DNA from 2 places in the Xanthomonas sontii genome. Region 1 is predicted to be linked to the other one. Evidence: predicted binding sites of a transcription regulator. Region 1 holds the regulator's gene; the other holds the start of a gene.
The links. Region 1 encodes FliA, which starts transcription of late flagellar genes. Its sites were predicted from a motif close to TAAAGTTTNNCNNNCNNNGGCCGATAA; they were not measured.
Positions count from the first base shown of each region.

Region 2: RAB70_RS06315 (GGDEF domain-containing protein) is a predicted target of FliA. The motif match lies at 9,445-9,471, and genes of this name have one in related genera.

Region 1 covers NZ_CP132342.1:3,364,570-3,378,907, forward strand. Annotated here, with positions in the region: gene flhA (flagellar biosynthesis protein FlhA) at 1-509, shown strand, start outside; gene flhF (flagellar biosynthesis protein FlhF) at 680-2,305, shown strand; gene RAB70_RS14180 (P-loop NTPase) at 2,292-3,176, shown strand; gene RAB70_RS14185 (RNA polymerase sigma factor FliA) at 3,173-3,922, shown strand; gene cheY (chemotaxis response regulator CheY) at 3,942-4,334, shown strand; gene RAB70_RS14195 (protein phosphatase CheZ) at 4,335-4,946, shown strand; gene RAB70_RS14200 (chemotaxis protein CheA) at 4,951-6,702, shown strand; gene RAB70_RS14205 (flagellar motor protein) at 7,039-7,779, shown strand; gene motD (flagellar motor protein MotD) at 7,787-8,734, shown strand; gene RAB70_RS14215 (ParA family protein) at 8,734-9,516, shown strand; gene RAB70_RS14220 (chemotaxis protein CheW) at 9,513-10,991, shown strand; gene RAB70_RS14225 (lipid asymmetry maintenance protein MlaB) at 11,101-11,409, shown strand; gene RAB70_RS14230 (response regulator) at 11,406-11,771, shown strand; gene RAB70_RS14235 (chemotaxis protein CheA) at 11,803-13,806, shown strand; gene RAB70_RS14240 (methyl-accepting chemotaxis protein) at 14,298-14,338, shown strand, end outside.
Region 2 covers NZ_CP132342.1:1,452,970-1,467,307, forward strand. Annotated here, with positions in the region: gene RAB70_RS06285 (DUF3772 domain-containing protein) at 1-1,326, shown strand, start outside; gene RAB70_RS06290 (AarF/ABC1/UbiB kinase family protein) at 1,442-3,133, opposite strand; gene RAB70_RS06295 (hypothetical protein) at 3,421-3,561, shown strand; gene RAB70_RS06300 (XAC2610-related protein) at 3,646-4,803, shown strand; gene RAB70_RS06305 (dihydroxyacetone kinase subunit DhaK) at 5,009-6,634, opposite strand; gene RAB70_RS06310 (DUF808 domain-containing protein) at 6,775-7,671, shown strand; gene RAB70_RS06315 (GGDEF domain-containing protein) at 7,778-9,388, opposite strand; gene RAB70_RS06320 (ParB-like protein) at 9,763-10,389, shown strand; gene RAB70_RS06325 (MgtC/SapB family protein) at 10,350-10,850, opposite strand; gene RAB70_RS06330 (carbohydrate kinase) at 10,942-11,868, opposite strand; gene RAB70_RS06335 (NAD-dependent dehydratase) at 12,415-13,047, shown strand; gene RAB70_RS06340 (SDR family NAD(P)-dependent oxidoreductase) at 13,255-14,016, opposite strand; gene RAB70_RS06345 (DUF6172 family protein) at 14,182-14,338, shown strand, end outside.

The DNA.
Region 1 (14,338 bases):
TGGTCGAGGACCTCACCCCCAAGGCGCTGCCGCTGTCGGTGGTGGTGCGGGTGCTGCAGAACCTGCTCATCGAGAAGATCCCGGTGCGGCAGCTGCGCAAGATCGTCGAGGCCCTGGTCGAGCACGCCCCGCAGAGTCAGGAACCCGGCGCGCTCACCGCCGCCGTGCGCAACGCCCTGGGCCGGTTCATCGTCCAGGAAATCGCCGGCATGGCCCCGGAACTGCCGGTGTTCACCCTGGCCCCGCAATTGGAACGCGTCTTGCAGGACTCTACCCAGGGCAATGGCGCGGCGCTGGAACCCGGACTGGCCGAACGCTTGCACCAAAGTCTGGCGGACTGCGTGAGCAAGCAAGAGGCGCGCAACGAACCGGCGGTGGTGCTGGTGCCGGCGCAGGTCCGCGCCGCCCTCGCCCGCCTGGTCCGCCACAGCGTCCCCGCGCTGTCGGTCCTGTCCTACAGCGAAGTGCCGGAGGACAAGCGGCTGAAGCTGGTGGGCACGATCAGTTGAGATGACGGGAAACGGGAACAGGGAATGGGGAATCGCACCCTTGCCCCGGCAGCGGAGAGAGCAATGAACACGATCACGAAAAACCGGACACGACACCGCGGCCCGCCACGTATCGGCACCGATCACGCATCCATTCCCCATTCCCCACTCCCCATTCCCGGCTCCCACCCATGAAGATCAAACGCTTTGTCGCCCCCGACATGCGCACCGCCTTCCGGATGGTGCGCGACGAGCACGGGCCGGATGCGGTGATCCTGTCCAACCGGCGCACCGACGAGGGCATCGAGATCGTGGCCGCCAGCAACTACGACGAGGCCCTGGTGCAGCGGGCGCTGGATGCGGTGCGCCCGGACGAGGCGCCGCGCGCCGCCGCGGCGAGCCAGGCGCCGGCCGCTGCGGCCCCGCGTGCCGCACGCGGCGACGCCGCCGCCAGCCCGGCGATGGCGATGATGGCCGCGATCAGCGAGCGCCGCGGCGGTGCCGCGCCGGCCGCCCCGGCCGCTTCCCCGGCACGGCCGCTGACCCAGCCGGCAGCGCTGGCCGCCTCGGCGATGCCCGCCGCGGCCGCCCCGGCTGCCGCCGCACGCCAGGCCGCCCCGGCCAAGGCCGCAGCGCCGGTCACCGGCCGCGCCGAGTTCAGCATCCCCGAGGACGTGTTCCGCAACGCCCCGATCAGCGTGCCCATGCCCAGTCCGTTCGCCGCCGCCGCCGCGGCGCCGGCCGCCGAGGCCGTGCCGGCCTGGCGCGACGACGTGCCCGCGGTGGCGCTGACCCCGGTGGCGAGCCCGGCCCCGGCCGCGCCCGTCGCGACCGCCGATGCGCCGGCCGCTGCCGGGATCCCGGCGGCCGCGGCGCTGGCGGCGGTGCCGACCTTCCCCGCCCCGCAGAACGACGAACAATTGACGCAGCTGCGCGACGAACTGTCGCTGATGCGGCAGATGATCGAGCGCGAGATGAACCGCCTCACCGACGAGCGCCTGCGCGGCTCGCCGGTCCGCGCCCAGGCGCTGGAGCTGATGGACGACTACGGCTTCGACAGCGGCATCACCCGCGACGTGGTCATGCAGATCCCCGCCGACCTGGAGCTGCACCGCGGCCGCGGGCTGATGCTGGGCCTGCTGTCCAAGCGCCTGCCGATCGCCGCGCTGGACCCGCTCGAGGAAGGCGGCGTGATCGCCCTGATCGGCCCGACCGGCGCCGGCAAGACCACCACCATCGCCAAGCTGGCCTCGCGCTTCCTGGAGCGCCATGCCGCCCGCGACGTGGCCCTGGTCACCACCGACACCATCCGCGTCGGCGGCCGCGAACAGCTGCACAGCTACGGCCGCCAGCTCGGCATCGCCGTGCACGAGGCCGACAGCGACGCCGCGCTGCAGCAGCTGCTGGAGCGCCTGGCCGACTACAAGCTGGTACTGATCGACACCGCCGGCATGGGCCAGCGCGACCGCGCCCTGGCCGCCCAGCTGCACTGGCTGCGCGCCTCGCGGGTGGTCCGATCCTTGCTGGTCCTCCCCGCCAACGCCCATTTCTCCGACCTGGACGAGGTGGTGCGCCGGTTCGCCGGCGCCGACCCACAGGGGGTCATCCTGACCAAGTTGGACGAGACCGGGCGGTTCGGCAGTGCCTTGTCGGTGGTCGTGGACCACCGCCTCCCCATCACCTGGGTGACCGATGGACAGCGCGTGCCGGACGACCTGCACCGCGCCAACGCCGCCAGCCTGGTATTGCGCCTTGAAGATTTGCGGCGCGCTGCCGATAAGCCCTGTACTCCGGAGCAGACCCATGCCGTCGCGTGACTACGTCAATCTGACCAATGCCTTCCCCCTGTCGGCGACGCGCAGCGAACCGCTGGGTCCGGTGCGCACCATCGCCGTGACCGGCGGCAAGGGCGGCGTGGGCAAGACCAACATCTCGGTCAACCTGTCCATGGCGCTGGCCGACATGGGCAAGCGCACCCTGCTGCTGGACGCCGACCTGGGCCTGGCCAACGTCGACGTGTTGCTCGGGCTGACCCCCAAGTTCACCGTGGCCGACCTGGTCGCCGGGCGCTGCACCCTGGAAGAGGTGCTGATCGACATGCCCAACGGGCTGATGGTGGTGCCCGCCGCCTCCGGCCGCCGCTACATGGCCGAGCTGCCGCCGGCCCAGCACGTCGGCCTGGTCAACGTGTTCTCCGAGCTGCAGCGCGAGCTGGACGTGATGATCGTCGACACCGCCGCCGGCATCACCGACAGCGTGCTGACCTTCTGCCAGGCCGCGCAGGACGCGGTGGTGGTGGTCTGCGACGAGCCGGCCTCGATCACCGACGCCTACGCCCTGATCAAGGTCCTCTCGCGCGAGCGCGGCGTGGACCGGGTGCAGATCGTCGCCAACATGGTCCGCGACCTCAACGAAGGCCGCCTGCTGTACGACAAGCTCAGCCGGGTCTGCGAGAAGTTCCTCGGCGACGTGTCGCTGAACTACCTGGGCTGCGTGCCGCAGGACGACTGGCTGCGCCTGTCGGTGCAGCGCCAGCAGCCGGTGGTCAAGGCCTACCCGTCCAGCCCGTCGGCGCAGGCGATCTCCGAGATCGCCCGGCGCACCGCACGCTGGCAGGCGCCGACCGCCCCGCGCGGCAACGTCGAGTTCTTCGTCGAACGCATCATCCAGCGCGGGGTGGCCGCATGAACGCCGCCGCCCACTACCGCGCCGTCCAGCGCAACAGCGCCAACGACTACATCACCCAGCACTCGGACCTGGTCCGGCGCATCGCCCACCACCTGGCCGCGCGGCTGCCGGCAAGCGTCGAGATCGACGACCTGATCCAGGCCGGCATGATCGGCCTGATCGAGGCCTCGCGCAGCTACGACGCCGAACAGGGCGCCTCGTTCGAAACCTACGCCTCGATCCGCATCCGCGGCGCGATGATCGACGAGATCCGCCGCGGCGACTGGGTGCCGCGCTCGGTGCACCGCCGCGCCCGCGACGCCGCCTCGGCGATCCGCAAGATCGAACAGAGCACCGGCCGCGCCGCCGCCGCCAACGAAGTGGCCGCGGCGATGGACATGCCGCTTCCCGAATACCTGCGTTTGATGGAAGATGCCGCCCGCGGCCAGGTGCTGAGCCTGGAGTCGCGCATCGAGGACCATGGCGAGCTGGATACCATCGCCAAGGGCGGACCCAATCCGCAGCAGATGCTCGAGCGCAGCGAATTCGGCCGCGAGCTGGGCAAGGCCATCGCGCAGTTGCCCGAACGCGAGCAGTTGGTGCTGTCGCTGTACTACGAGCAGGAATTGAACCTCAAGGAAATCGGCGCGGTGCTCGGGGTCAGCGAGTCGCGCGTGTGTCAGATCCATGGCCAGGCCACGGTACGGTTGCGCGGACGCCTGAAGGCGTTCGAGGTCGCCGATGCCGGTCTGGAAGACGAAGAATAGGAACCCTTAGGAGTCAGTGGTGAACAAGAACATGCGGATTTTGATCGTGGACGATTTCTCGACGATGCGACGCATCGTCAAGAATCTGCTCGGCGATCTGGGCTTCACCAACACCGCCGAGGCCGAAGACGGCAACAGCGCCCTGGCCGCGCTGCGCTCGGCGCCGTTCGAGTTCGTGGTCACCGACTGGAACATGCCGGGCATGACCGGCATCGATCTGCTGCGCAACATCCGCGCCGACGACAAGCTCAAGCACCTGCCGGTGCTGATGGTCACCGCCGAGGCCAAGCGCGAGCAGATCATCGAGGCCGCGCAGTGCGGCGTGAACGGCTACATCATCAAGCCGTTCACCGCGCAGACGCTGCAGGAGAAGCTGGGCAAGATCTTCGAACGCCTGGGAGCGACCGCCTAAATGGAAGCCACCGCCGAACGTACCGCCCTGATCGAACGCCTGCAAGGCGCGCTGGACGCGCTGGAGAACGGCGACGAGGCCGGCTGGCGCAGGGAGATCGACACCCTCGCCGCCTGGCGCACGCGGCCGATGATGCAGGGCCTGAGCCGGCTCGCGCGCGATCTGGGGCAGGCGCTCGGCGAACTGCCGGTGGTGCCCAGCGAGGCCGGCGAGCTGGACGACGCCTGCTCGCGCCTGGACCACGTGGTGGAGATGACCGAACAGGCCAGCCACCGCACCCTGGACCTGGCCGAGGAATGCCGTGCGCTGGCCGACCAGCTCGCCGCCGGCGGCCTCAGCGGCGACCAGAGCGAGATCCTCGACAAGATCCGCCACAACCTCACCGAAATGGCCCTGGCGCAGAGCTTCCAGGATCTGACCGGGCAGATCATCCGTCGCGTCGCCGGCATCGTGCGCCGCGTGCACGAAGGCTTCGGCGCGCTGGGTCTGCCGCCGAAGGAAGAAAACAAGAAGGCCGACGGCAGCCTGGCCGGCCCGGCCCTGCCCGGCCTGGACCGCCACGGCGTATCGCAGCACGACGCCGACGACCTGCTGTCCGGATTGGGACTGTAATGCCATGAGCGCCGTACCCGACGACATCGCTGCCGACTTCATCATCGAGGCCCAGGAGATCCTGGACCGGCTCGGCGAGCAGCTGGTGTCGCTGGAGCAGGCGCCCGAGGACAGCGGCCAGCTCAACGCCGTGTTCCGCGGCTTCCACACGCTCAAGGGCGGTGCCGGCTTCCTGGCGATCAACGCCATGGTCGAGCTGTGCCACGCCGCGGAGGAAACCCTGGGCATGGCCCGTGCCGGCCAGGCCACCCTGCAGGCGCGGCACTTCGACGCCGCGCAGCAGTCGCTGGACTACCTGCAGTCGATGCTCGATGCCTTCGGCAGCGGCCAGGAGCCGCCGCGCGCGCCGCCGGAGCTGATCGCGCAGTTCGACGCGCACGGCGACGACGCACCGGCGCCGGCACCCGCGAAGAGCGCCGCGCCCGCGCCCGCCGCCGTCCCGGCCACCGCCGCGGCCGCGGGAGACCTGATCAGCGACGACGAATTCGAAGCGCTGCTGGACCAGTTGCACGGCGATGCGCCGCCGACGGCCACGCCGCAGGCGCTGCAGCCGGCGCCGCGCGCGCCCAGCGCCGCGCCCAAGGCCGCGGCCGCCCCGGCCAAGGCCGCCGAGCCCGAACACACCGTGCGCGTGGACACCAAGCGCCTGGACGCGATCGTCAACCTGATCGGCGAACTGGTGCTCTCGCGCAACCGCCTCAAGACCCTGCGCGTGCGCCTGCGCGACGAGGAGCTGGACCGCGCGGTCAGCAGCCTGGACATCGCCACCGCGCGCCTGCAGTCGGCGGTGATGCGCACGCGCATGCAGCCGGTGGGCAAGGTGTTCTCGCGCTTCCCCAAGGTGGCGCGCGACGTCGCCCGCTCGCTCAACAAGGAAGTGGAGCTGGAACTGATCGGCGCCGACACCGAGCTCGATCGCAACCTGGTCGAGGCGCTGGCCGATCCGCTGGTGCACCTGGTGCGCAACGCGATCGACCACGGCATCGAAGCCCCGGCGCTGCGCGAAGCCACCGGCAAGCCGCGCGGCGGCCACGTGCGCCTGTCGGCGCAGCAGGAAGGCGACTACGTCAGCATCGAGGTGCAGGACGACGGCGCCGGCATCGACCCGGAACGGCTGCGCGCCAAGGCCCGCGAGAAGGGCCTGATCGACCCCGAGGCCGCCGCCCGCCTGACCACCGAGGAATGCCTGCACCTGGTGTTCCTGCCCGGCTTCTCGACCAAATCCGAAGTCACCGACATCTCCGGCCGCGGCGTCGGCATGGACGTGGTGCAGTCGCGCATCCGCGAACTCAGCGGGCAGATCCAGATCCAGTCGGAACTGGGCCGCGGCAGCCGCTTCCTGATCCGTGTGCCGCTGACCCTGGCGATCCTGCCGACCCTGCTGGTGCAGGCCGGCGATACCGTCTACGCGCTGCCGCTGGCGCGCGTGGTGGAAGTGCTGCACGCCCCGCGCCGCTCGCTGGGCTGGTTCGACGGCCGCGCCGTGCTCGACCGGCAGTCGCACACCCTGCCGCTGGTGGACCTGCGCCAGTGGCTCAACATCGACGCCCCGCAACTGCCGCTGCTCACCGTGGTGGTGCTGCAGGCCGGCGAATCGCGCATGGGCCTGGTCGTGGACCAGGTCCGCGGCCGCGAGGAAGTGGTGATCAAGCCGCTGCCGCGCTCGCTGCGCGGCCTGCCCGGCTACGCCGGCGCCACCCTCATCGGCGATGGCCGCCTGGCGCTGATCCTGGATGTGGATGGCTTGAAGGCTTGAGGGCCGGGATTGGGGAATGGGGAATGGGGAATCGCAGGAGCGGGTTCCCTGGCGCTTCGTTTTCCCCTGATTCCGCCGTAGAAGCGGCTTCAGCCGCGACGCGGTGAGGCTGGGATTCGGGAATCGCAACAGCAGCTCCCGTGTACCTCACCCCCAATGTGGGAGCGGCTTCAGCCGCGACGCGATAGAGCCGGGATGAGCGGTTGGCGTGCGCGCGCTTTTGCGATTCCCGAATCGCCATTCCCGAATCCCGGCTTCATCGATTCCCCATTCCCCATTCCCCATTCCCGGCCGCCAACCCATCAAGTCCCCCGCCCCCTGGCCGATACCTCCTGCATGGACAAGCTCAGTCTCATCGGCCTGCTGTTGGCGATTCTGTCGCTCATCGGCGGCAGCATCCTCAAGGGCGCCGGCATTTCGGCGCTGTGGTCGCCGGCTGCGTTCGTGATCGTGATCGTCGGCACCGTCGCCGCGATCCTGGTGCATACCCCGCCGTCCGTGTTCCGCCGTGCGTTCCAGATCGCCAAGTGGATCCTGTGGCCGCCGCCGAGCGATCGCCAGGCGTTGCTCAAGCAGATCGTGGAATGGAGCAACATCGCGCGCCGCCAGGGCCTGCTCGGGCTGGAGAACCAGGTGCCGCAGCAGCAGGATCCGTTCGTGCGCAAGGGCCTGCAGATGCTGGTGGACGGCGTGGAGCCGGAAGCGATCCGGCACATGCTGGAGATCGACCTGGAAGGCCAGGAACATTGCGACCTGGCCGCGGCCAAGGTGTTCGAGGGCATGGGCATCTACGCGCCCACCCTGGGCATCATCGGCGCGGTGCTGGGCCTGATCGCGGTGATGAAGAACCTGGCCGACCCGAGCAAGCTCGGCCACGGCATCGCCGCCGCGTTCACCGCCACCATCTACGGCATCGCCTCGGCCAACCTGCTGTTCCTGCCGATGGCCGCCAAGCTCAAGAGCGTGATCAAGCACAGCTGCGGCGAGCGCGAAATGATCATCGAAGGGTTGATCGCCATCGCCCAGGGCGAGAACCCGCGCAACATCGAATCGAAACTGGCCGGATTCTTGCATTGAGTTCCGAATGGCCCGCAAGCACTCCCACGACGAGCACGCCAACCACGAGGCATGGGCCATCCCCTATGCCGACCTGATGACGTTGCTGCTCGCCTTCTTCGTGGTGATGTACGCGCTGTCCACGATCAACGAAGCCAAGTACCGGGTCATGGCAGACGCGATGAGCGCCGCGTTCGGCGGCACCCCGACGACCCTGCGTCCGGTGCAGGTCGGCGACCACGCGCTGCAGGGCCAGGGCGGCGAGCGGCCGACCCCGATCAAGTCCAGCCCGGCGCTGACCCTGCCCGATCCCAACCGCCTGCCCTCGGGCAACGCGCAGCGCGGCGACGACCTGCGCGACGCGCAGCAGCTGCGACGCGCGCAGCGCCAGCTCGACAGCATCGCCGATCGCCTCGGCGCCGCGCTGGCGCCGCTGATCCAGAAGAAGCTGATCACCGTGCGCCGCGCCGGGCTGTGGATCGAAGTGGAGATCAACAGCGACATCCTGTTCGGCTCCGGCTCGGCCGCGCTCGACCAAAGCGCGCGCGCCACCCTGTCCGAACTGGCGCAGGTGCTGTCCGGCGTGCCCAACGGGGTGCGCGTGGAGGGCTACACCGACAACACCCCCATCGCCACCGCGCAGTTCCCCTCGAACTGGGAACTGTCGGCGGCGCGCGCGGCCAGCGTGGTCCACCTGTTCGCCGACCAGGGCCTGCAGCCCTCGCGGCTGTCGATGATCGGCTACGGCCAGTTCCGCCCGCGCGCCAGCAACGACACGCCGGCCGGCCGCAACGCCAACCGCCGCGTGGTGCTGGTGATCCTGGCCGACTCCGGCGACAGCGGCGATGCGACGCCGTCGGCCTCCGATCGTTTGAGCGCCGGCGCCGCGCCGGCCACCCCGACACCCCCCGCCGCGGCGGCCCCCGGCAACGCCGGCGGCCCCCGCGCAGTACCTGCCATTGAAGGAGTCAACTGATGCGCATCTGGGCGATCGCCAACCAGAAAGGTGGCGTGGGCAAGACCACCACCACGCTGGCCCTGGGCCGTGGGCTGGCCATGCTCGGGCACCGCGTGCTGATGCTCGATCTCGATCCGCACGCCTCGCTGACCCGGGCCTTCGACGTGCCGCAGGAACCGCAGCCGCCGGGCGTGCTCGACCTGTTCGCGACCCCGCCGGGCGAACTCGCCGCGCTGGCCCGCGACACCGCGGTCGAGCGTCTGAGCTTCGTCTGCGGGCAGACCGCGCTGGCCACGCTGGAACGGCGCAGCGCCAACCAGCCCGGCCTGGGCCTGGCGCTGCAGCAGGCCATGGCCCGCCACGCCGGCCAGCACGACTACATCCTGCTCGACTGCCCGCCGACCCTGGGTCTGCTGATGATCAACGCGCTGGCGGCGGCCGACCGCGTGATCATCCCGACCCAGGCCGAGCCGCTGGCCCTGCACGGCCTGGCCAGCATGGTCCGCACCGTGGACATGGTCGAGCGCTCGCGGCGCCGGCCGCTGCCCGCCTCGATCCTGCCGACCCTGTTCGACAAGCGCACCCGCGCCGGCAACGAGACCCTGCGGCAGATGCAGGACAGCTACGGCGAGCGGGTGTGGGAAGACGCCATCCCGGTCGACACCAAGATCTGCAACGTCAAGGCGCTGACGGTGGCCGGCGTGCCGGGCGACTACCCGGGCCGCGGCCTGGCCGCCTACCGCCGCGCGCTGGAATGGCTGATCGCCAGCGACGCCACGCCGATGGAGCAAGCCGCATGAGCACCCCCGGGATCATCGACGATTATCTGGAAGGCCTGCTCCACGACGTGATCGCCGAGGAGCAGAAGGCCGTGCCGCCGAGCCCCGCGCCGGTCGCGGTCGCCGACGTGCAAGCGGACGCCGCGACGACGGCGCCCGCCCCGGCCGCAACCGGACCGACCCCGGAGCAGATCGCTGCCGCGGTCCTGGCCGAAGCCGACTCCGATCCGGCCCTGGCCGGCATCATGTCGCAGCAGGCGCTGGCGCCCGCACCGGCCGGTCCGACGCCCGAACAGATCGCCGCCGCGGTCCTGGCCGAAGCCGACTCCGATCCGGCCCTGGCCGGCATCATGTCGCAGCAGGCGCTGGCGCCCGCGCCGGCCGTTCCGACGCCCGAACAGATCGCCGCCGCGGTCCTGGCCGAAGCCGATTCCGATCCGGCCCTGGCCGGCATCATGTCGCAGCAGGCGCTGGCGCCCGCGCCGGCCGGTCCGACGCCCGAACAGATCGCCGCCGCGGTCCTGGCCGAAGCCGATTCCGATCCGGCCCTGGCCGGCATCATGTCGCAGCAGGCGCTCGCACCTGCGCCGGCCGGTCCGACGCCCGAACAGATCGCCGCCGCGGTCCTGGCCGAAGCCGATTCCGATCCGGCCCTGGCCGGCATCATGTCGCAGCAGGCGCTCGCACCTGCGCCGGCCGGCCCGACGCCCGAGCAAATCGCTGCCGCGGTGCTGGCCGAAGCCGATTCCGATCCGGCCCTGGCCGGCATCATGTCGCAAGCAGCACCGGCGCCCGCCGCGCTGACGCCGGCCCAGCAGGCCGAGCGCCAGGCCGACCTGGACGCGGTCGCGGCGATGGAGCGGCAGCGTGCCGCCGTGCCGCGCGATCTGGCCGCCGAAGACGATGCCGCTGCCGCGCGCGCGGTCAAGCGTCCGCCGATGGCGGTGCCGCCGGAACGCCGCGCCGAAGCCAGCCGCGCCCAGGCCGCCGGCGCGAAGCTGCCGCCGAACCTGCAGGCCTTCATGGCACCGGCCGTGCCGCATGGCTCGGCCATCGCCCCCGAACGCCTGGCCGAGCGCCGCACCCGCTGGCTGCGCCTGCGCTGCGGCGAGCAGGCCTACGCCCTGGAACTGCTGAAGGTGCAGGAAGTGGTGCTGCCGGTGCCGCTGCTGGCGCTGCGCGGCACGCCGCCGGCCATGCTCGGCATCATGAACCTGCGCGGCCAGGTGGTGCCGGTGCTCGACCTCGGCGTGCACCTGGGCGCGGCGCCGATCGAGATGGACATGCAGACCCGGGTGGTGGTGCTGGAAGAGAATGGCGAGACCCTGGGCCTGCGCGTGTCCGCGGTGGAAGACGTGGCCAGCCTCAGCGACCAGCAGATCGAGCCGCCGGATAACGCCCGCATCTGCCGCATTTCCAACCATCTGTTCCGCGGCGTGGCGCGGCTGGCGCAGCAGCCGATGATCCTGCTCGACGCCGAGCAACTGCTGCACTGACCCGGGCCGGCGGGCGGCAACTGGGAACGGTGCCGCACTTTCCAACCGCCGCTAAAGCTTTTCAGGCCACGGCCGTTATCTGCCATAGAACCATTGGTGCGGAGCAATGATGAGCACAGTCCCCCTTGGCGAAGATCTCGGTATCGAGACCAGCGCCGACCTGAAACAACGCCTGACCGCGTTCCTTGCGTCGGACGACGTGCTGCGGCTGGACGCCGGCGAAGTCCGCCGCATCCATACCGCATCCGTACAGGTGCTGTGCGCATTCGTCGATGCCCGTCGCAAGGACGGCAAGCGCACCGAATTCGAGGCCTGCAACGCCACCTTTCGCGACGCGGCACGCCTGCTAGGGGTCAGCGAATCGCTGGGCCTTCCTGCAACCCCTGACAATCTGAAATCTGTGGAGAACGCGGCATGAGCGCACGTATCTTGGTAGTGGACGATTCGGCGTCGATGCGCCAGATGGTCTCCTTCGCCCTCACCTCGGCCGGCTTTGCCGTCGAAGAAGCCGAAGACGGCGCGGTCGCGCTGGGCCGCGCCAAGGGCCAGCGCTTCAACGCGGTGGTCACCGACGTCAACATGCCGAACATGGACGGCATCACCCTGATCCGCGAACTGCGGCAGCTGCCGGACTACAAGTTCACCCCGATGCTGATGCTGACCACCGAGTCGGCGGCGGAGAAGAAGTCCGAGGGCAAGGCGGCCGGTGCGACCGGCTGGCTGGTCAAGCCGTTCAATCCCGAACAGCTGATCGCCACCGTCCAGAAAGTCCTGGGCTGATCCCTTCCCTCCTTTTCCGGATTCCCGCCCCATGAGCATGGACCTGCAACGTTTCCACGCCACCTTCTTCGAGGAAAGCCGCGAAGGGCTGGACGCGATGGAAGCCGGATTGCTGTCGCTGGAAGAAGGCAATCGCGACCCCGAGACCATCAACTCGGTGTTCCGCGCCGCGCACTCGATCAAGGGCGGCGCCGCCACCTTCGGTTTCGAGGCGATGGCCGGCCTCACCCACGTGCTGGAGACGCTGCTCGACGAGCTGCGCGCCGGCAAGCGCGAAGTCGAAGCGCACGCGATCGACGCCATCCTCGGCTCGGTGGACGTGCTGCGCGCCCTGCTGCGCGAAGCCGAACACGGCGTCCCGGCCGATCCGGCCGCGGTCAAGGCCGTGCACGAGCGCCTGCAGCACGCGTTGAACGGCGGCCCGGCCGCGCCCACCGTCGCCACCCCGGCGGCGAACCAGCCGGCCGAGCCGGAAGCCTGGCAGATCGGCTTCACTCCGGCGCCGTCGCTGTTCATGAGCGGCAACGACCCGCTGCGCATCATCCGCGAACTCGAACACCTCGGTCCGCTGCAGGTCGCCTGCCGCAGCACGCGCCTGCCCGGCTTCGCCGAACTCGATCCGCTCGAGGCCTACCTGGCCTGGGACCTGGGCCTGGTCGGCAAGATCCCGCGCAGCGCGATCGAAGACACCTTCGCCTGGGTCATCGACGATTGCGAACTGGAGATCCGTCCGGTGCCTCCGCCGAGCCTGGCCACCGCGCCGGCGCCGGTGCTGACCGCGCCGCCGACCGCCGCCACCGCGGCGCCGGCCGCTGCCGTGGCCGCGAATGCGCCGGCGGGCAATGCCGCGGCCGCGCACGAAGCGGAAAGCTCGATCCGCGTCAGCGTCGACAAGGTCGACGCGCTGATCAACCTGGTCGGCGAACTGGTCATCACCCAGGCCATGCTCAAGCAGGTCTCCACCGGCCTGGACCAGGCCGTGGCCGAGCGCCTGTTCGCCGGCCTGGACCTGCTCGAACGCAACACCCGCGACCTGCAGGAAGCGGTGATCGGCGTGCGCATGCTGCCGGTGGACGCGGTGTTCCGCCGCTTCCCGCGCCTGGTCCGCGACCTCTCCACCCGCCTCGGCAAGCAGGTGCGCCTGCGCACGATCGGCGAGGGCACCGAGCTGGACAAGGGCCTGATCGAGAAGATCGCCGATCCGCTGGTGCACCTGGTACGCAACTCGATCGACCACGGCCTGGAACTGCCGGAGGCGCGCCGCGCCGCCGGCAAGGACGAGACCGGCACCATCACCCTGGCGGCCTCGCACCAGGGCGGCCACATCGTCATCGAAGTCAGCGACGACGGCGCCGGCCTCAACCGCAACCGCATCCTGGCCAAGGCCGCCGAACGCGGCATCGCCGTGCCGGACAACCCGAGCGATGCGCAGGTCTGGGACCTGATCTTCGCCCCGGGCTTCTCCACCGCCGACGCGGTCACCGATCTGTCCGGCCGTGGCGTCGGCATGGACGTGGTCCGCCGCAACATCCAGGGCCTGGGCGGCGAAGTGCAGCTGGAAAGCGAATCCGGCCGTGGCACCCGCGTGCTGATCCGCCTGCCGCTGACCCTGGCGATCCTCGACGGCATGACCGTGGCGGTGTCGGGCGAAACCCTGATCCTGCCGCTGGCCTACGTCATCGAGGCGCTGCAGCCCAAGGCCGACGACATCCGCACCATGGCCGGCGAAGGCCGCGTGCTGCGGGTCCGTGGCGAGTACCTGCCGATCCTCTCGCTCAGCGACTCCTACGGCTTCGGCCGCATCGAGCAGAGCGAAGAACCGCTGGTGGTCGTGGTCGAGGCCGACGGGCAGAAGCTGGCGCTGGAAGTGGACGAACTGATCGGCCAGCAGCAGGTGGTGGTCAAGAACATCGAGAACAACTACCGGCGCATCAGCGGCATCTCCGGCGCCACCATCCTCGGCGACGGCCGCGTCGCCCTGATCGTGGACATCGGTGGCCTGGTCCGCTCGCTGCGGGTGCAGCAGGCGGCCTGACCGCCCCGTCCTCCGGCGTCACACCACACATGAGCCCCGGCAGCGATGCCGGGGCTTTTTGTTTGCGGTGCGCGCTGCAGATCGGCGTCTCTGCGTACATCGCCGCCAAAAACGGGGCGACGCGCGCTGCACGCAGATGCCTCCAAGCGGCCCGCCATCCGACCTGCACACTGCAACGCGGCCCTAAAGAAAACGCCATGATTGCCGATGCACATTGAGCGCACAGTTTTTGTCTACATGTGCGTGCCGGTCACACCTGGGGAGGTGGAACCGGCGCTTCAGGGGAGCGATCGGAGGAGCTGCCGGTCGCTGAAGCCGTGCCGCAGCAACGGGGAAAACGGGTCGTGTGTCGTGTTTGCGTGGCTTGAGCGCAAGTTTTCGCATGCCTCTCGCCTGTTTTACGCACTTCATCACAGATGAAACCAGCATTACGACCGGTTTTCCCTGGTACCGACCACGCCGTGACTCGTCCATTTTCAGGGGGTTCCAACATGACGTCGCTCTTGCAACGCTACAACGTGGGCCGCCGCCT
Region 2 (14,338 bases), 1.9 Mb from region 1:
GACGGGGTGATCGCGCTGGTCTACGGCGTGCTGATCCTGGCCACCCTGACCAGCCTGTCGCGGCTGCGCCGGCGCCAGTACGCCGAAGCGGCGGCGCAGGCCCTGGCCAATGCGCAACCGCCGCCGCCCGGGCAGCACGGCGGTGCGCTGGCGTTGATCGGCGTGCTGGTCAAGGTCGCGGTGGTGGTGGCGCTGCTGGCGGCGCTGCTGGGCTATCTGCACCTGGGCCTGTTCATCACCCGGCAGATCATCTGGATCACCATGATCGTCGGCGCGATCCGCCTGCTGATGACCTTCGCAGACGACTTCGCGTTGTGGCTGTTCGCCAGCGAAGGCCGCATCGGCCGCGCCGCCAATGGCGCGTTCGGGGTGCGCTCGAGCAGCCTGGAGCAGGCCGGGGTGCTGACCTCGGCACTGATACGGGTGGTGCTGTTGCTGATCGGTGTCGGCGCGCTGTTGATGCCGTTCGGCACCAACGTCTCGATCGTCTCGGACTGGTTCTCGCTGCTGTCCGATGGCATCCGCCTCAGCGACAAGGTGGTGCTGTATCCGGGCGCGATCGCCCGCGCGGTGCTGGTGCTGCTGCTCGGCCTGGGCGTCATGCAGTACCTGCATCGCTGGCTGACCCAGACCTACCTGCCCAAGACCGAACTGGACGACGGCTCGCGCAACTCGATCAGCACGGTGGCGCGCTATGTCGGCATCATCCTGGCGGCGTTGTGGGCGCTGGCCGCGCTGGGCATCGGCCTGGAGCGGATCGCGCTGGTGGTCAGCGCGCTGTCGGTCGGTATCGGCTTCGGCCTGCAGTCGATCACCCAGAACTTCGTGTCCGGCCTGATCCTGCTCGCCGAGCGCCCGGTCAAGATCGGCGACTGGATCAAGATCGGCGACCAGGAAGGCGATGTGCGCCGGATCAGCGTGCGCGCCACCGAGATCCAGGTCGGCGACCGCTCCACCCTGATCGTCCCCAACTCCGAACTGATCACCAAGACCCTGCGCAACATGACCCTGGCCGGGCCGCTGGGCCGGGTGCAGATCCAGTTCGCGGTCTCGCTGGGCACCGACGTGACCAAGCTGCGCGCGTTGCTGCTGGAGCTGTACGCGGCACACCCGGGCGTGCTGGACGACCCGGCGCCGTCGGTGTTCATCGACTCCATCGCCAACGGCCACGTCACCCTCAACAGCTTCGCCTACGTGGCCTCGCCGCGGCTGACCTACGGCACCCGCAGCGAACTGTTCTTCGCCCTGCTGCAGCGCCTGGCCGAGGAGGGCATCGCCCTGGAGTCGCCGCAGGAAGTGAAGCTTTTACGCGATCCGCGGGAGTAGCCGGATCGGGGAGTGGTGGAGCGCGAAGCGGCTTCGGCCGCCAGCTGTCGGCGCCGCAGGTCGCAGCTGAAGCCGCTCCTGCGATTCCCCATTCCCGATTCCCCACTCCCAGCTTCTAGCGCCTCCCGCGTTCCTCGCGCGCGCGGATGCGTCGGTCGAACAGCACGGCGCTGACCACGATGCCCAGGCCCAGAATCACGCCGAGCAGGAACAGCACCATCGCGATCGCGGGGTAGCCGAACAGCTTGCTGCCGGTGTCGATGCGCATCATCTGCGTGGAGGCCAGGATCAGCGCGGCGGTGACGATGCCGGCGGCGACGCGGTTGGCGATCTTCTGCAGGCTCTCCATCAGCCGCGATTCCTCCAGCCCGGCCACGCGCACCTGCAGGCGGTTCTCCGCGGCCAGGGTGAGGATGTCAGAGAGCCGGCGCGGGCCTTCGCGCAGCAGCGCCTGCAGTTCCATCGCCTCGCTGGCCAGGTTGGCCGCCGACAGCGATTTCTTCAGGCGCGCGCGCATCACGTGCTGCAACTGGTCCTCGACCACCACGCGCGTGTCCAGGTGCGGCGACAGCGCGCGGCACACCGCTTCCAGGTTGAGCAGGGTCTTGCCGAGTAGGCTCAGCTCCGGCGGCGTGCGCAGGCCGTAGGCGGTGGCGATGCGCACCAGGTCCAGCACCACCCGGCCTTCGGACATGGCGTCGTGCGCCGCGTAGCGGGCGATCATCTGCCCGGTCTCGCGCTGGTAGCGCTCCTCGTCGAAGTCCTCCAGGCGCGTGCTCAGCGCGATGGTTTCCTCGGCTACTTCCTCGCCGCGGCCATCGACCGCGGCGAACAGCAGCTTGAGCAGGCGCTCGCGCAGCTTCGGCGGCACGTGCGCGACCATGCCCAGGTCGAAGATCGCCAGGCGCCCGTCGGCGAGCACGCGCAGGTTGCCCGGATGCGGATCGGCGTGGATCTCGCCGTGCACGAACATCTGGTCCAGGTAGCCGCGCACCAGCGCCGCGGCCAGGTCGTCCATCGGCTGCTCGGTGCGGCGCAGCCCGGAGATCTTGTCCACGCGCACGCCTTCGGCCAGCTGCATGGTCAGCACGCGGCGGCTGCTCAGGTCCCACACCGGCTGCGGCACCCACAGCTGCGGGAACGGGCGCAGGTGCTCGCCGAAGCGCGCCAGGTTCTCGGCCTCGGCCTCGTAGTTCAGTTCGGCCAGCAGCGCCTTGCCGAACTCGGCCAGCCAGTCGGCGAAGCGGATGCGCCGGCCCAGCCCGGTCAGCTTGTCGGCGGCGCTGGCGAAGCTGCGCAGCACCTCCAGGTCCGCGCGCACCTGCGCGGCGACCTCTGGCTTCTGCACCTTGATCGCCACGGGGGTGCCGTCGCGCAGCGCGGCGCGGTGCACCTGCGCCAGCGAGGCGCTGCCCAGCGGGGTGTCGTCGAAGGCGGAGAAGGCCTTGTTGATGCCGACGCCCAGCTCGGCCTCGACGATCTCGCGGATGCGTTCGCTCGGAATCGGCGTGGTGTTCTCCTGCATCCGCTCCAGGGCGGTGGCGAACTCCGGCGGTACCACGTCCGGGCGCGTGGACAGCATCTGCCCGAGCTTGACGAAGGTCGGCCCGAGCGCCTCCAGGTCGGTGACGAACTGTTCGGGCGTGCCTTCCGGCGGCAGCTCGTGCTCGCCCTGGGCGGTCTCCATGTCCATGCCGGAAAACACCCCGGAACTGCGGTAGCGCAGCAGCAGGCGCAGGATCTGGGTACGGCGGCTGAGGCCGCCGATCACGTGCGGGGTGGCCGCAGCGTCGGGCGTCGCGCTCAAGGTGGGCTCCGGGCAAGGATAGGCGCGATCGAGTGTGGCGACGGCCGGGTCGTCGCGTGGTGAATCCCGCTGCGCGTCGTGGATCGCAGGTGCTCGGGCGTGGTGCCGGCGGCAAGGTCGGCGACGGCGCTGTCGGCCAGCCCGGCGGCGGCCGTTGCTGGGACGACGCACCCACGGCGTATCCTGCCCCGCAACGAGAGCCAGAGAACGGCGCGCAGTGCAGCAGGGTGAGTGGCGATGGCGGTGAGCGGGCAGGGATGCAACGGACGGTCGTGGTGCGTCGACCGATGAGGTGGCGTCGGCTCGCGCTGCTGGCGGCTGGGGTGGTCGTGGTGCTGCTCGTGGCGGCCTGGCTGGGCGAGGACGGCGGCGGCATCGCCACCGAGGCGCGCACGGCGCTGCGGGCGCTGGCACGCGCGCTGTTCTGACGCGCCAAGGTCCGCTGGCCTCTGGCCGGCCGCCACGGCCGGCCTTACCCTTGGCTTTCGCTGCCTGCTGCCAGGAACGCCACCATGTCCTTCATCGTCTCGCATGCCGTTGGCCATGCCCGTGTGCTGTCGGCGCGTGCACGCCTGGCCTTGCTGCTTGTGCTGTTGTCGTCGACCGCGACCGCCGCGACGCAGACCCATCGGTATGCCGGCGACGACTTCGACGCCAAGGCCTTCGCCGCCAGCACGCACCGCCGTTACGACTTGCAGGACTTCTCCGATCGCTACCGCGCCACCTTGGAGATCGAGGACAGCGGCGAGGTGTTCCGTCCCGGCATCGTGCGCGTGTTCGCCCGCGGCAACGCCACGCCGCTGCTCGAGGTGGCCTCGCCGGAGCTGGTGGTGGACACCGATGCGAAGAGCGGCAAGGTCAAGGCCAACGTGCACGAACTGCCGTACGGCGAGCAGAGCGTGCTGATCTACGACGATTTCAATTTCGACGGGATCAAGGATCTGGCGGTGATGGACGGCCAGAACAGCTGCTATCACGGCCCGTCCTACCAGGTGTACCTGGGCACCGCCGACGGCTTCGAGGCCGATGCGGACTTCACCGAGCTGGCGCAGAGCAATTGCGGCCTGTTCGAGGTGGATGCGCAGGCGCGCGAACTCCACACCATGACCAAGGACGGCTGCTGCTGGCACCAGTTCGCGACATACTCGATCCGCGATGGCGCGCCACTGCTGGAGAGCGAAACGGTCGAGGACGCGCGCGGCGACGGGCCGGGACTGGCGCAGGAGACGGTGTACCGCGACCGTGCCGGCAAGCGCGTGGCCGACATGCACTACTTGTGGGATGAGGAAGGCGAGACGGCGGTGGGTCAGCGCAAGATCCTGCTCGAGTTCCGCCTGGCGCCGGCCGGCAAGCGCATCGTGGTGTTCGCCAATGTCGGCGACGGCGCAAGCGGCGCGCCGTACTACGCGGCGCTTGGCGCGCAGCAGCGGGTGGACCTGCTGTATCCGGACGCGCAGGGCGAGGCGATGGACTACGACGCCGACCGCCATCTGCTCAGCTTCGCGCGTGGCGACACCACCTACCGCATCGTCGGCAACGCGCAGGGCGTGCCGCAGCGCATGGAGGTGGTGGTGCGCGGCAAGACCCAGCCGCTGGCGCTGCAGTCCGGTTCGGTGCATGGCTCGCTGCAGGCGGTGGCGCAGGTGCTGGACGCGGCGTCGGCGGAGTAGGGGGGCGACGGGGCGTTGCTCCGAAGCAACTGGCGATTTTGGCTTGCGCGCGTCGGGACTGAAGTCCCTCCCACAGTGCGCTCGGACAGCTCGCCGCAAGCCTTGTACGAGCGGCTTCAGCCGCGACGGGCATTCCCGAACACGCCTGCCGCCCCGATTGACCCATACCTGCCTCGAACCGCATCGGCCGACCCGACCGGCCGCTTCACCGCCACGCTGCGAACGCCCGCGCCACCGCTTCGGCGCCGGGATCGATCACGTCACGTAAGGCGTCCGCCGGCACCGCGGCGGCACGGCCGGCGCCGGCGCGGATGAGCTGGGCGGTGGCATCGGCGCCTGCGCGGGCGGCGCGCGCGGCGGCCTCCACGTCGGCGTCTTGCGCCAGGGCGTCCAGTGCCGGCAGCAGCGCATCGAGCAGGGTGCGGTCGCCGCGTTGCGCGCCGCCGTAGTGCTGCATCCGCGCCACGCCGGCCTGCAGCGCCTGCACCCAGTCGCGGCCGTCCGCCAGCGCACCGGCAGCGGTGGTGAACAGGATCGACAGCAGCACGCCGCTGGAGCCGCCCATGCTGTGTTCGATCGTCGCCGCCAGGCCGCGCGCCAGTGCGGCGGCGTCGCCGGTGGCCAGCGCATCGGTGTCCAGCGCCTGCTGCAGGGCGCGCGCGCCGGCGGCGAAGGTGCTGCCGGCGTCGCCATCGCCGCTGCGCGCGTCCAGCGCGTCCAGCTCGGCCTGCGCGGCGATCAGGGCTTGCGCCACCCGGCCCAGGGCCGCTGCGCACTGCGCATCGCGCGCGCCATCGCGGTGGCTGTCGTCGCGCTTCAGTGCCGGCGCATAGGTCTGCACTGCATGCGGCACACGCACGCCGGGCCAGCCCAGGGTCTGCACCGGTGCCTGCAGTGCGGCCAGCACGTCGGCGTCGGCCGGGGCGAGGGTGATCGAGAAGCCGTGCATGTCCATCGAGGTCATCAGCGCTGCCGGCACCGGCATCAGCGCGACTCGCGCGACACCGATGCGCTGCAGCGCCAGCCGCGTCAGCACGCCCAGTTCCTGCGTGGAGCAGCCGCCGAGATCGTTGAGCATCAGCACCAGCGGCGCGTCGGCGCCAAGGCGGGCATCGGCCTGCGCCAGCAGCGGGTCCAGCACCAGCGCCAGCGCCTCTTCCACCGTGCCCGGCTGCACCGGCCGCGCGCCCGGCTCGTTGTGGATGCCCAGCCCCAGTTCCGGCGCGCGGCGGCCGACCTGCTGGCCGGGTACGCTGCAACTGGACAGCGCCATGCCCAGCGACAGCAGGCGGTCGGCGAAGGCCTGGCCGCGCTGCGCCAGTTCGGCCAGCGGCACACCCTCGCGCGCCAGGTGGCCCACGTACTTGTGCACCAGCACCGTGCCGGCGATGCCGCGCGGCTGCGCCGCGTCGGGCAGGGCGATGTCGTCGGCGACCAGCACGCTGGCCACGTCGATGCCCTCGGCGCGGGCGCGCTCGGCGGCCAGGCCGAAGTTGAGCCGGTCGCCGGTGTAGTTCTTGATCACCAGCAGTACGCCGGGCGCATCGGCGCAGGCGCGGATCGCCGCCAGCACCGCTTCCACGCCGGGCGAGGCGAACAGGTCGCCGGCGATGGCGCCGCTGAGCATGCCCGGGCCGACGAAGCCGGCATGCGCCGGCTCGTGCCCGGCGCCGCCGCCGGACAGCACCGCGACCTGGCGCGGATCGCGCTCGGCCTGCAGCACGATGCGGGTGCCGCTGCCGGTTTCCGACAGCCGCAGTGGTTGCAGCATGGCCGCGGCTGCGAGGACGTCGTCGACGATGGCGCGGGGGGCGGTGAGGAACTGGTCCATGCGGGTGTCCTGTGCAGGCCGTGCGGCGGTGTGGCGCACGATAGCCGGGCCGGCGTTACGCGCGGTTGAGGCCGGCCTGCTCACGCACCTGGTCGGCGGAATCGGCGAGAATCGCCGCTCATCCCGAATGGAATCCCCGCATGGCCGGCGCCAGCCTGTTCACCCTGCTCGACGACATCGCCACCCTGCTCGACGACGTGTCGTTGTTGACCAAGGTCGCGGCCAAGAAGACCGCCGGCGTGCTCGGCGACGACCTGGCGCTGAACGCGCAGCAGGTGACCGGGGTCAACGCCGACCGCGAACTGCCGGTGGTGTGGGCGGTGGCCAAGGGCTCGCTGCTCAACAAGGCGATCCTGGTGCCGGCGGCGCTGGCGATCAGCGCCTGGCTGCCATGGGCGATCACCCCGCTGATGATGATCGGCGGCGCGTTCCTGTGCTTCGAGGGCGTGGAGAAGCTGGCGCACCGCTTCCTGCATTCGAAGGAAGAGGATGCGGCACGTCACGCGCAACAGGTCCAGGCGCTGGCCGACCAGCAGGTGGACGTGGTGGCGCTGGAGAAGGACAAGGTCAAGGGCGCGATCCGCACCGACTTCATCCTCTCGGCGGAGATCATCGTGCTGTCGCTGGGCGTGGTCGCCGGCGTGCCGTTCGTGCAGCAGGTCGCGGTGCTGGTGGCGATCGCGGTGGCGATGACCGCCGGCGTGTACGGGTTGGTCGCTGGCATCGTCAAGCTCGACGACCTGGGCCTGTACCTGAGCCGCAAGGGCGCCGCCGCCGCGACGATCGGCCGCGGCATCCTGTGGCTGGCACCGTGGCTGATGCGCACGCTGTCGATCGCCGGCACCGCGGCGATGTTCCTGGTCGGCGGTGGCATCCTGGTGCACAGCATCGGCCCGCTGCACCATGCCATCGAGGGCATTGCCCCAACCGGCGGGCTGGGCAGCCTGGTGCTTGCGCTGGGCAACGCCTTGGTGGGAATCGTGGCCGGCGCCTTGGTGCTGGCGGTAGTGTTGGGCATCAAGAAGGTGCGGGAATAGGGATTCGGGATTGGAGATTCAGTATTCGCAACAGCGCCGCACACGCCCGCTTTTGCGAATCCCCAATCCCGACTCCCGAATCCCGCGCCGGCCACGCCGGCGCCAGCTAATCGGCCGACACCACCCGGTTCTTTCCGGCCTTCTTGGCCTCGTACAGCGCACGGTCGGCGCGGCGGATCAGCGCGTCCTGCGCTTCGCCGGGTTGGCGCAGGGCGACGCCGGCGCTGAAGCTGACGAACACGCGCTGGTCTTCGTGCACCACCGCGCGCTGCGCCAGCGCGCGCTGCACGCGGGTCACCGCCGCACTGGCCTCGAAGATCGTGCAGTCCGGCATCAGCAGCACGAACTCCTCGCCACCGAAGCGGGCGATGGCATCGCTGGCGCGCAAGGTGGTGCGCGCCACTTCCACCACGTGGCGCAGCGCGCTGTCGCCGCCGGGGTGGCCGTAGGTCTCGTTGAGCTTGCGGAAATCGTCCAGGTCCAGCATCGCCACGCACAGTGGCTGCGCGCTGCGCTCGGTGCGCACCAGTTCGCGCACGAACAGGTCGTCCAGGCCGCGGCGATTGAGCGCGCCGGTGAGCTGGTCGACCCGCACCAGACCGCTGACGTCCTGCAGTTCCTGCTCCAGGCGCAGGATGCGCTGCTCCGCCGCCTCCACCTCCTGGCGAGCGGCGATCAGGTGATCGCGCGCGCGCAGCGCCTGCTCCTGCACGTGGCTGGTGTCCTGCAGCACTTCCTGCAGCAGGCGGTTGAGGTCGGCGATGCTGCGCGCGTCGCGGATGGTCTGCGAGTAGTCGGCGATGCGGTCGTGGAATTCGCCGGTGCTGGCGGCCATGCCGTCCAGGTCCGCGACGAAGCTCAGCATCAGCTCCTTCATCGCCTCCTTGGACTCGGCGATGCCCTGCTTCAGCAGGCCCTGCTTGTAGATCACCTCGCGCAGGCTGCCGCGCGCCTCCTCGATCGAGTAGCGGTCCAGCGGCCCGGCGATCAGGTCGCGCACCACCGCGATCTGGCCCTGCAGCCAGCTGGTGTCGTCGAGCAGTTCGCCCACGTTCTCCAGCAGCAGGTCGAACAGGCTCAGCAACAGCGCCTGCTGCTCCTGGCCGTCGTTGGCGCGCAACGCGATCTGGTGGCACAGCTCGCGCACCTGTTGCGCCACCGGTTCCAGTGGTTGCCCGGGGCGCCACTGGCGCAGCGCCTCGCCGCTGGCCTCGGCCTCGCCGGCGAGCTCGGGCAGGGTGTGCAGCAGCGCCGCCAGCGCGCCGGCCACGGTCTGCCGCAGCAGGTCGCGCAGGCGCTCGCTGTCGCTGGGCCCGGCCAGCGGATCTTCGACGTCGATGGTGCGGATGTACTTGTCGATCAGCTGGCGCAGTGCGCGGCCGTAGCTGGGCCAGTCGCCGCTGCTCGCCGCCGACTGCAGGCGCCGGCCCATGTCGCCCAACTCGCCGTGCAGCGAGGCCATGCCGTCAGCGAAGGCGCCGAGCAGGCCTTGCGGCTCGTGCGCCTGCTGGAACAGGCGGATCAGCGCGGCGGTGGCGGCAGCCGGATCGGTCGCCGCCTCCGCGGGCGGCGCCGCGTGGCCGTGCTTGTGCCCATGGCCGTGGCCCTGCGCGCGCGCCGGCAGCCCCGCGGCCGTCGTCGGCGCGGGATCGCGCCGACGTGGCGACAGCAGCTTGCGCAGTCCGCTGATCGGCGGCTCGTCGCGTTGATCCGACATGCCAGCCGGCTCCTCCCCAGGTCAATGCGCCGCCCATAGTGGCGCTCAGGATCTGGATATCGGCGCCGGCGGCGCGCGCTTGAGCGGGCGGGCGGTGGGTCTATGAAGAGGATTCCATGGCGGTCGTACCTTCACCCCCGGCCCCTTGCTTCCTTCTCCCACCGGGAGAAGGTGCCCCGAAGGGGCGGATGAGGGTTGGGGCGCTATGGACGTGTCTGGGGGAAGAGGTTCCCTGGCCGTCGCACCCTCACCCCCAGCCCCTCTCCCGGAGGGAGAGGGGAGCTTCTGCCAAGGCGCTGTGCAGAACGCGCACGACGCTGGCACTCTGGCGGCCGCGCCTGGTGCCGGCGCGCACACTTCCACGGAGACTGAGCATGGCCGATCCCCGCGAACCGCTGCTGCATCCCGTTCCGATCCTGTCCCTGCGTCCCACGCAGATGACCGTGGGCATGCGCGAGGTGAAGGAGAAGCGCAAGCGCTGGCGCGCGCACGCGTCCAAGCACAAGCAGGCCGAACTGCTCGGCACGCACATGATCCCGGTGGTGCTGGGACCGGACGGCCGCTATTACGTGGTCGATCACCACCACCTGGCGCGGGCGCTGCACGACGAAGGGGTGGAGGACATCCTGGTCACGGTGATCGCCGACCTCAGCATGGTCGACAAGGCCGCGCTGTGGAGCGTGCTGGATCATCGCCGCTGGGCCTATCCCTACGACGCCAAGGGCGAGCGCCGCCCGTTCAAGGACATGCCCACGTCGATCGCGGACCTGAAGGACGATCCCTACCGCAGCCTCGCCGGCGAGGTCCGGCGCGCCGGCGGCTACGCCAAGGACACCACGCCGTTCAGCGAATTCCTGTGGGCCGACCTGTTCCGCCGCCGGCTGCGGCGCCGCGACGTCAAGGAGGATTTCGCCCGTTCCATGGAGACCGCGCTCGCGCTCGCCAAGAGCAAGGAGGCGAGCTACTTGCCGGGCTGGTGCGGGCCGCTGTCCGACGACTGATCCGGCGTGGCGTCATGCGCCGGCCTGCCGCCCAGGAGTGCGTGCAGGGCGCGTTCGACGCGGCCGCCGAACAGCAGGATGACGAAGGCGATGGCCAGCGACACGGCCACGATCTGCCACTGGCCGGCGCCGCACATGATGCCGACGCAGGCGGTGAGCCAGACGCAGGCGGCGCTGGTCAGGCCGTGGACCCGCACGTGCTTCTCGACGTGGTAGATCACACCGGCACCGAGGAAGCCGATGCCGGTCAGGATGCCCTGGATGACGCGGCTGCCGGCATCGGTGAAGCCGCCCTTGCCGAGCGGGTCGGCCAGCAGCACCACCATCGCGGTGGCCAGGCCGACCAGGCCCAGCGTGCGGATGCCGATCGGCTTGCCGTGCAGGTCGCGGTTCAACCCGATCGCCGCGCCGGCGAGGGCGGCGATCCCCAGGCGTACGGCGATCTCGGACAGGTCGGTCAAGGCAGGTCTCCCGGTGGATGTGTCGCCGCAGGCGGCCGGCCCATCATAGGCAACCCGGCCGCGGGCGCCGCGTGCATGCCGTCGGCTGGCCTCAGAGCGCGGCGCGGACGTCGTCCAGGCTGGGCGGATTGGCGCCGGCGCGGGTGCAGTTGATCGCTGCGGCGGCCACGCAGAACTGCAGCAGGCGCTCCAGCGCGGCCGGCTCGCTGCCCAGCGCCGCCAACGCGGCCGGATCGGGCAACTGCTGCAGCAGCGCCGCCTGGAAGCTGTCGCCGGCGCCGACCGTATCGACCACCTGCACCACGCGGCCGGGCACACGCGCTTCGCTGTCGCCGCGCCAGGCCACCGCGCCGTCGCCGCCGAGGGTCATCACCACCAGCGACGGCCCCTGCTGCAGCCAGCTGCGGGCGATGGCGAACGGATCCTGCTGCGGATACAGCAGCTCGATGTCCTCCTGGCTGACCTTGACCACGTGCGCCAGCGCGATCCAGCGCGCCAGCCGCGCGCGCCACACCGCCATGTCCGGCTCCACCGTCGGCCGCACGTTCGGGTCCAGCGAGATCAGCCGCTGCCCGCGCTCGCGCTCGGCCAGTGCCTGGAAGGTGCTGGCGGTGGTCTCGGCGACCAGGGTGTAGGAACCGAAATGCAGGCCGCCGACGCGCGCGTCCAGCGCCGGCAGGTCGGCCTCGGTCAGCGCGCGATCGGCGCAGCCGGTGCCGTAGAAGGCGTAGTTGGGCACGCCGCCGGCGTCGAGCGCGACCATCACCAGGGTGGTGGCCTCGCGCTTGTCGATGCAGTAGTCCAGGGCCACGCCTTCGCCTTCGAGGGTGGCGCGCAGCTGGCGGCCGAGCGGGTCGGTGGACAGGCCGGTGAACAGCGCCGACGGCGCGCCCAGACGGGCCAGGCCGATGGCCACGTTGAACGGCGAACCGCCCTGGCGCGCGGTCATCCCGACCGAGGTGCCGGCGTAGCCGTCGATGAAGATGTCGTACAAGGCCTCTCCGCACACCACGAACATCGAACCGCTCCTCATAGGTTGCAGCGCGCCGGCCGGCGCGATGGGGCGGCTATTGTGGCGTACCTGCTGCGGCGCGGCGACCGTGTGTGGGGGGGGCAGGCGGAGCGATTGCTGCCGTGTCGGGTGGATGCCTGGCTGGGGCCCGTACCCTCATCCGCCCCTGCGGGGCACCTTCTCCCGGTGGGAGAAGGGAAAAGCCATAGCCCCTCTCCCCCCGGGAGAGGGGTTGGGGTGAGGGTACGAGCGCGCAGCGCCTCATGGATCCCGGAGGCGAGCGGCCGGCCCTGTGCTGGCGCTTGGTTGCATGCTGGCGTTTAGGAGCGATACCTGGCTGGCGCCCGAACCCTCATCCGCCCCTGCGGGGCACCTTCTCCCGGTGGGAGAAGGGAAAAGCCATAGCCCCTCTCCCGTCGGGAGAGGGGTTGGGGTGAGGGTACGGGCGCGCAGCGCCTCATAGCCCACCGCCCGCCGCAAACATCCCAGACAGCACCTTGCCACCACCCCTGCGATAGTCGCCCCATCCCAGCCAACACCAAGGCCGTTCCCATGAAAATCCTGCTCGCCGGCGCCTCCGGCCTGGTCGGTGCCCACGTGCTGCGCCAGTTGCTGGCCGCCCCCGCCTGCAGCGCGGTGATCGCGCCGACCCGGCGCGCGCTGGAGCTGGTCCATCCGAAGCTGCTCAACCCGGTGCTCGACTTCGACGCGCTGCCGGCGCAGGCGCCGTGGTGGCAGGTGCAGGCGGCGATCTGCGCGCTCGGCACCACGATGCGCCAGGCCGGCTCGCGCGCGGCATTCCGCCGGGTCGATCACGACTATCCGCTGGCGATCGCGCGCCTGCTGCGCCAGCACGGCACCGAGGCCTTCGCGCTGAACTCCGCGCTGGGTGCGAATCCGCGGTCATGGGCCTTCTACAACCGGGTCAAGGGCGAGTTGGAACACGACCTGCGCGCGCTCGGCTTTACGTCGCTGACCCTGGTGCGGCCGGGCCTGATCGGCGGCGAGCGTGCGCAACGCCGCCGCGGCGAGCATGCCGCCAGTGTGGTGTTGCGTGCGCTCGGACCGCTGCTGCCGCGGCGCTACCGGATCAATCCGGCCGAACGCATCGCCGCGGCGCTGGTCGCGGCAGCGCTGCAGCCGCGACCGGGCGTGCAGGTCGTCGATGCGGCGCAGTTGGTTTAGGGGCCGGGATTGGGGAGTGGGGATTCGGGATGGGAGCGTCGTGCGCGAGTCCGCAGCATTGCCCGCCAACGCACGTTTGGGCGACTTCTCTGTGGATCGTCCGCGGCGTGACGCCGGCGCCAGGCCACATCACCACGGCATCGCGTGCAGCCCACGCTCGCCGCAGCGCGCTCGCGCGCACTGGACGCGGCCGCACACCGAGCCTCCTCAGGCGCCCAGCGACTGCCCGCCGTCCACCGCCAGCACCTGGCCGGTGATCCAGCGTGCCTGCGGCGAGGCCAGGAACAGTGCCGCGTTGGCGACGTCGTCGATCGCGCCGAAGGCGCCGAACGGAATGCTGGCGCGGATCTGCCGGTACAGCTCGGGCTGCTGCTGGCGACGCTGCTCCCACAGGCCGCCGGGGAACTCGATGGAACCGGGTGCGATCGCATTGACCCGGATCCGCTCGCGCGCCAGCTGCGTCGCCAGGGTGGTCGTGTAGTAGTTCAGCGCCGCCTTCGCCGCCGAGTACGCCGGCACCCGCGGCGTCGGCCGCAGGCCGTTGATCGAGCTGATGTTGAGGATGCAGCCGCGACCACTGCCGCGCAGGTGCGGCAACGCGGCGCGGTTGCAGCGCACCGCGGCCATCAGGTCGATGTCGAAGCCGGCCTGCCAGCTCGCATCGTCGTCGCCATGGCCGTAGCCGGAGGCGTTGTTGATCATCACGTCGATGCCACCCAGTGCGTCCGCGGCCTGGGCCACCCAGGTCTGGATCTGCGCGGCGTCGGCCAGATCGCAGCTCTGCGCCGCGATCGGGTGGCCGTGGCGCTGCAGCTGCGCGGCGGCGTCGGCCAGCGGCGCGGGACTGCGCGCGCAGATCGCCACTGCGGCGCCATGGCGGGCGAAGGCATCGGCGATCGCCAGGCCGATCCCGCGGCTGGCGCCGGCGACGAGCACGCGGTATCCCGCGAAAGCGGACGGATCGGTCATCGGTGGCTCCTGCGTGCCGTGGGGCGTGCGCCGATTATCCGCGCAATCCGCAGCGCGTGGCCGCTTCTGGCACCATGGCGGCCGTCGTACGCGCCGTCCGTCGGTGCGCCCGCCGCGCCGTCGCCCTGCGATGACCGCCGCATTCCCTTTCCAGGATTTCCCGCAGTGAAGAAGACCTACCGGCTCCGCATCGAAGGCAAGCATCCCGACCGCCTGCTCGACGCCGCCAAGCACGACATCCGCAAGTACATCCGCCGCGAGCGCCGCAAGACCTTGCCGGCCGGTGCGGACTACTGGGATTTCGACACCCTGTTCGGCACCG